2 regions of the Streptomyces sp. NPDC016845 genome follow, and region 2 is predicted to be linked to the other one. Evidence: predicted binding sites of a transcription regulator. Region 2 holds the regulator's gene; the other holds the start of a gene.

Region 1 (3,405 bases), on a different contig from region 2:
CCGAACAGCGTCTCCTCCCAGCCGTCGCGCAGGCCGCCCGGGTGCGCGCTGCGGCTGCCGTTCGACAGGCCCGTCTCGTACTGGCCGCGGTAGCGGCCGTCGGCCGCGATCCGGTCGGCGACCGTGGTGCGCCCGTCCGCGAGCAGCCGGTCGGGGTGGAAATTGAGCGTCACGCGCGCGTGAGCGCGGATCGTGGCGATCAGCGCGGCGGCCGTCTCCGGCGGGACGCCGTGGCTCCGCAGCCGGTCGAGCGCGGCGCCGCGGCCCGCACTCCCTGCCGCGCGCACATGGCGCAAGGCGGCTTCCTGGGCACTGGTCAGCGAGGTCGTGGGCGGGATCGCGGGGGCGGCGGTCATCGCCGCAGTATCGAGCGGCGCGGACGCGCGCGGCAAAGAGTTTGCGGTCAGGCCGGCGCGCCCCGGTGCTTGGCGTTGGTCAGCGGAGCGACGATGCGCCAGCCCACCGACTCGTACAGGAGCCGGCCCTCGGGGGTGCAGGCCAGGACGGCGCGGGTGGCGCCCTGGGCGTGGGCCGCCGCGTGCAGCACGCCCATGATCACGCTGCCGAGGCCCTTGCGGCGGTGGTGCTCCGAGGTCTCGATCTGGTCGACAGTCGCGCTCGCGCCGACGGGGGCGACCTGGCCGCGCGCGGCGAACCCGCCGTCCGCGTCGGTGAGCAGGGCGCGGGTGACGCCGCCACGGTTCCAGGTGTGCAGCCGGTAGCCCGCGGGGGCGGCGGGTGCCGTGGTGGGCGCGAGGTCCGTCGTCATCAGGAAGTCGCCCGAGCCGTACGGCTCCCACGCGGGGCCGAGCCACGGCAGGACGCGCTCGGGATCGGCGAAGACCTTGAGGTGCCATGCGCGCGCGTGACCCGAATCGGTGACCTTGCGCACGTCGTCCTCGCGCACGTCGTCGTTGACGGCCCCCAGGACGTGCCGGCCCGGCTGCTCCGTCAGGCCGACATGGACCGTGTAGCCCCAGGGTTCGACGAGCGGGGCGGAGGCGCCGCGGCTGACGACCCAGCCGTCGACCCAGTCCCGTACGTGATCCACGGTCGTCATGCGTTACCCCTTGTAATAGTCCTTCTTGACTCCTGCACCTTACTTAGGCCGTTTTCCTTGGCGACAGGGGTGATCGCTGAGAGCGAACGCATGCCCGGGAACATTCGGAGGCACCCAAGCATTGAGTCCACATAGCTCAACTTGAATGCCGAAGGGGAGATCATGGCTTCGACGTCCACACCGCTCACCTTGCCCGTGCTGCCGCTCGACGACGAGGTCGTGCTGCCCGGCATGGTCGTGCCCCTGGACCTGAACGACACCGACGTACGCGCCGCCGTGGAGGCCGCACAGGCCGCCGCGCGCTCCGATGGCGACAGCAAGCCGAAGGTGCTGCTTGTTCCGCGGATCGACGGCACGTACGCCAACACCGGCGTGCTCGGCACCGTCGAGCAGGTGGGCCGGCTCGCCGACGGCGACCCCGGCGCCCTGATCCGCGGGCGCGGCCGCGTGCGCATCGGCGCGGGCACCACCGGGCCCGGCGCCGCCCTGTGGGTGGAGGGACTGACCGTCGAGGAAGAGGTGCCGGACCCGCTGCCCGGCGCCGTCGCCGAGCTGGTCAAGGAGTACAAGGCGCTCGCCACGAACTGGCTGAAGAAGCGGGGCGCCTGGCAGGTCGTGGACCGCGTTCAGCAGATCGACGACGTGTCCGTCCTCGCCGACAACTCCGGCTACTCGCCGTTCCTCACCACCGACCAGAAGATCGAACTCCTGGAGACCGCCGACCCGGTCGCCCGCCTCAGGCTCGCCACCGAGCAGCTGCGCGAGCACCTGGCCGAGCAGGACGTCGCCGAGTCGATCGCCAAGGACGTACAGGAAGGCGTCGACAAGCAGCAGCGCGAGTTCCTGCTGCGGCGCCAGCTCGACGCGGTCCGCAAGGAGCTGCGCGAGCTGAACGGCGAGAAGGAGGGCGAGGAGTCCGACGACTACCGTGCCCGCGTCGAGGCCGCCGACCTGCCCGAGAAGGTCCGCGAGGCCGCTCTCAAGGAGGTCGAGAAGCTGGAGCGCTCCAGCGACCAGTCCCCCGAGGGCTCCTGGATCCGCACCTGGCTCGACACCGTCCTCGAACTGCCGTGGACCGAGCGGACCGAGGACGCCTTCGACATCAAGGGCGCGCAGGAGATCCTCGACGCCGAGCACGCGGGCCTCCAGGACGTGAAGGAGCGCATCACCGAGTACCTGGCCGTGCGCAAGCGGCGCGGCGACCGCGGGCTCGGCGTCGTCGGCGGCCGTCGCGGCGGCGCCGTGCTCGCCCTCGTCGGCCCGCCCGGCGTCGGCAAGACCTCGCTCGGCGAGTCCGTGGCACACGCGATGGGCCGCAAGTTCGTCCGCGTCGCCCTCGGCGGCGTCCGCGACGAGGCGGAGATCCGCGGCCACCGCCGTACGTACGTGGGCGCACTGCCGGGCCGCATCGTGCGCGCCATCAAGGAGGCCGGGTCGATGAACCCGGTGGTCCTGCTCGACGAGATCGACAAGGTCGGCTCCGACTTCCGCGGCGACCCCGCCGCGGCCCTGCTCGAAGTCCTCGACCCGGCGCAGAACCACACGTTCCGCGACCACTACCTGGAGGTCGAACTCGACCTGAGCGACGTGGTGTTCCTGGCCACGGCGAATGTGCTCGAAGCCATCCCGGAGGCGCTGCTCGACCGTATGGAGCTGGTCCGGCTCGACGGCTACACCGAGGACGAGAAGGTCGTCATCGCCCGGGACCACCTGCTCCCGCGCCAGCTGGAGCGGGCCGGTCTGGAGAAGGACGAGGTGACTCTCGACGAGAGCGCGCTGCGCAAGCTGGCGGGCGAGTACACCCGCGAGGCCGGCGTCCGTAACCTGGAGCGCGCCGTGTCCCGGCTGCTCCGCAAGGTCGCGGCGCAGCACGAACTCGGCGAGCGCGAACTGCCGTTCACGGTGACCGACGCCGAGCTGCGCGGCCTCATCGGGCGCCCGCACCACGTGCCCGAGTCCGCCCAGGACCCGGCCGAGCGGCGCACGGCGGTGCCGGGTGTCGCGACCGGGCTCGCCGTGACCGGCGCGGGCGGTGACGTCCTCTTCGTAGAGGCGTCGCTGGCCGACCCGGAGACGGGTGCGGCGGGTCTGACCCTCACCGGTCAGCTCGGTGACGTGATGAAGGAGAGCGCGCAGATCGCCCTGTCGTTCCTGCGCTCCCACGGGGCCGAGCTGGAGCTGCCCGTCGCCGACCTGAAGGAGCGCGGCGTGCACATCCACTTCCCGGCGGGCGCGGTGCCCAAGGACGGGCCGAGCGCGGGCGTCACCATGACGACCGCCCTCGCCTCCCTGCTCAGCGGACGCCTGGTCCGTACGGACGTGGCGATGACCGGTGAGGTCTCGCT
Region 2 (3,405 bases):
ACGGCCCAGCTGGACCAGGTCCGTTCCGCGCTCAGCGAGCGCACCGCGGACCTCCAGCGCCTGCAGGCCGAGTACCAGAACTACCGGCGTCGTGTGGAGCGGGACCGTGTCACGGTCAAGGAGATCGCCGTCGCGAACCTCCTGACCGAGCTGCTGCCCATCCTCGACGACGTGGGCCGCGCCCGTGAGCACGGCGAACTCGTGGGCGGCTTCAAGTCCGTCGCCGAGTCGCTCGAGACGGTCTCGGCCAAGCTGGGCCTCCAGCAGTTCGGCAAGGAGGGCGAGCCCTTCGACCCGACGATCCACGAGGCCCTGATGCACTCGTACGCGCCGGACGTCACCGAGACGACCTGTGTGGCGATCCTGCAGCCGGGCTACAAGATCGGTGACCGCACCATCCGCCCCGCGCGGGTGGCCGTCGCCGAACCGCAGCCGGGCGCCCAGTCCGGCGCGTCCGAGACGGCCGACGCGCCCGAGGCGGACGCCGAGAAGGAGAGCGGTGGCCCGGACGAGGGCTGACGTGATCTGCGGAGCAAGGGCAGTAAGTACTGACGTGCGTGAGGAGGGACGTCGAGGCCGATGAGTACCAAGGACTTCATCGAGAAGGACTACTACAAGGTCCTCGGCGTCCCCAAGGACGCCACCGACGCCGAGATCAAGAAGGCGTACCGCAAGCTCGCCCGGGAGAACCACCCCGACGCCAACAAGGGCAACGAGAAGGCGGAGGAGCGCTTCAAGGAGATCTCCGAGGCGAACGACGTCCTCGGGGACCCCAAGAAGCGCAAGGAGTACGACGAGGCGCGCACGCTGTTCGGCAACGGCGGGTTCCGTCCGGGGCCCGGCGCCGGCGGTGGCGGATCGTTCAACTTCGACCTGGGCGACCTCTTCGGAGGCGGCGCCCAGGGCCAGGGCCAGGGCGGCTCCGGCGGTTTCGGCGGCGGCATCGGCGACGTCTTCGGCGGCCTGTTCAACCGGGGCGGCGGCGGTGCGGGCACCCGTACCCAGCCGCGCCGGGGCCAGGACATCGAGTCCGAGGTGTCGCTGAGCTTCACCGAGGCGGTGGACGGCGCGACGGTCCCGCTGCGCATGTCCTCGCAGTCCCCCTGCAAGGCGTGTTCCGGCACCGGCGACAAGAACGGCACGCCGCGCGTGTGCCCGACCTGCGTCGGCACCGGGCAGGTCTCGCGGGGCGGCGGTGGCGGCTTCTCCCTCACCGACCCGTGCGTGGACTGCAAGGGCCGCGGCCTCATCGCCGAGACCCCCTGCGAGGTCTGCAAGGGCTCGGGCCGCGCCAAGTCCTCCCGCACGATGCAGGTGCGCATCCCTGCCGGTGTCTCCGACGGCCAGCGCATCCGCCTCCGCGGCAAGGGCGCCCCCGGTGAACGGGGCGGGCCCGCGGGCGACTTGTACGTAGTGGTCCACGTCGACACGCACCCCGTCTTCGGCCGCAAGGGCGACAACCTCACGGTGACCGTGCCCGTCACGTTCACCGAGGCGACGCTCGGCGGTGAGGTCAAGGTGCCGACCCTCGGCGGTCCCGCCGTCACCCTCAAGCTGCCCGCGGGCACGCCGAACGGGCGGACGATGCGGGCCCGCGGCAAGGGCGCCGTCCGCAAGGACGGCACGCGCGGAGACCTCCTGGTGACGGTCGAGGTGGCCGTCCCCCAGGAGCAGGACCTTTCCGACGAGGCCCGCTCGGCCCTCGAGTCGTACCGCAAGGCGACTGAGGACACCGATGTACGGGCAGAACTGTTCCAGGCCGCGAAGGGAGCTTGAGCGAGATGGACGGCCGGCGTCGCGCGAACCCGTACGAACTCACCGAAGAGACCCCGGTGTACGTCATTTCGGTGGCGGCCCAGCTTTCCGGCCTCCATCCGCAGACGCTGCGCCAGTACGACCGTCTCGGCCTGGTCTCCCCGGGCCGCACGGCCGGGCGCGGCCGCCGCTACTCGGCCCGCGACATCGAACTGCTGCGCACCGTCCAGCAGTTGTCGCAGGACGAGGGCATCAACCTCGCCGGCATCAAGCGCATCATCGAGCTGGAGAACCAGGTCGCCGCGCTCCAGTCCCGCGTGGCGGAACTCTCCGCCGCGGTGGACGGCGCCGCGGCCGCCATGCAGCAGCGCGAGGCGGCGGTCCACGCCTCGTACCGCCGCGACCTGGTCCCGTACCAGGAGGTCCAGCAGACGAGCGCGCTGGTGGTGTGGCGGCCGAAGCGCTCGCCTGAGCAGTAACTCTCCGCTGGGAACAGTGGAAAGGGGCCCGGAGTCGATGGACCGACTCCGGGCCCCTTTCGCATGCATCTCGTATGCGTCGCGGATTACGGGCATGGGGTGGCCCCGCCGGGGCACTCGGCGGTGGGAGAGCGAGGGGCGGCCCGGCGCGCGAGCGGTTTGCGCCGGGCCGCATCGCGTGGGCCGGGCGTCAGCCGGCCTTGAGCGGGGCAGGGCGATGGCCCCGCCCCGGACGTCACCAGGACCCGCCGCCGCCTCCGCCCGTGCCGCCGCCGACGCCGCCGCCGCTCGATCCGCCGCTCCCGCCCGACCCGCTGGAGGACGGTGCCGTCGCGGAGGCCGTCGTCGCGGCGACGAGGCTCACCGCGAGGGCCGGGCCGAGCCAGGACAGGGTGGCCGAGCGGGTGCCTCTGCCGGCGGCCGGGGCCGTCGTGGTGTCGGCGATGGAGCGTTCCCAGCGCTCGGCCACACCCAGCGCCACGGCCCACGCCGTGAGCTGCTCAAGCCGTTCGGCGTCCTCGGCGGCCCGCGGGGGCGCCTCGGCGAGCCAGTCCCGGAACGACTCCAGCTGGGCGCGCAGGGCCGCGCCCCTGCCGGTACGGGACTTCAGCTCCCACGCGAACAGGAACAGCGCCATGCCCACCCCCGCGAGCACCGCGCCCGTGGCCGCGACCGGGCGGCCCGCCGCGTTGACGAAACTGATGAGCCCGCTGCCGACGATGGCGGCGACGAGACCCGCCAGCGCCGCGAAGAACCCGTACCGCGCGGCGACGCGTTCGCGCCGTTCGGCGGCCGGGTCCCAGAGATCGCTGGTGCGCTGCCACTCGCTGAGCCGGGTGGCGAGCGAACGCCAGGCCGATTGGAAGAACGGGTCGTACACGCCCAGGACGAACTCCCTGCGACCGCCCGCGAACATGTCGTCGAGTACGGCCGCGGTGTCCTCGTCCGGCACCCCCGCGCGGCCCGGGGTGCGTTGCAGCGTGGGGTGCTGACCGCTGCCCGTCACCTTGATGTGCCTGCGGGCCGCCACGCCGAGCAGCCATGCGACCTGGATGTGCGGCTCGACGCGTTCGGTGAGGATCATGCCGCCCTGCTCCGGGGTCAGCCCGGCGGGTGGTGTTCCCTCGGCGGTCGGCCGCTTCAGGTCTGCGGGGCGGCGGTCGCGGCCGAG

Evidence for each region. The regulator HspR, encoded in region 2, represses chaperone genes until heat shock. The targets are predictions, from matches to a motif close to TTGAGNNNNNNNNNCTCAA.
Region 1: a site for HspR is predicted at 1,182-1,200, ahead of lon (endopeptidase La). Genes of this name have one in related genera too.

What each region holds. Positions count from the first base shown of each region.
Region 1 covers NZ_JBIRPI010000003.1:496,263-499,667, forward strand. Annotated here, with positions in the region: gene ACH4RC_RS12630 (DUF3626 domain-containing protein) at 1-356, opposite strand, end outside; gene ACH4RC_RS12635 (GNAT family N-acetyltransferase) at 404-1,060, opposite strand; gene lon (endopeptidase La) at 1,223-3,405, shown strand, end outside.
Region 2 covers NZ_JBIRPI010000005.1:252,590-255,994, reverse strand. Annotated here, with positions in the region: gene grpE (nucleotide exchange factor GrpE) at 1-519, shown strand, start outside; gene dnaJ (molecular chaperone DnaJ) at 580-1,776, shown strand; gene ACH4RC_RS17075 (heat shock protein transcriptional repressor HspR) at 1,782-2,234, shown strand; gene ACH4RC_RS17070 (DUF2207 domain-containing protein) at 2,470-3,405, opposite strand, start outside.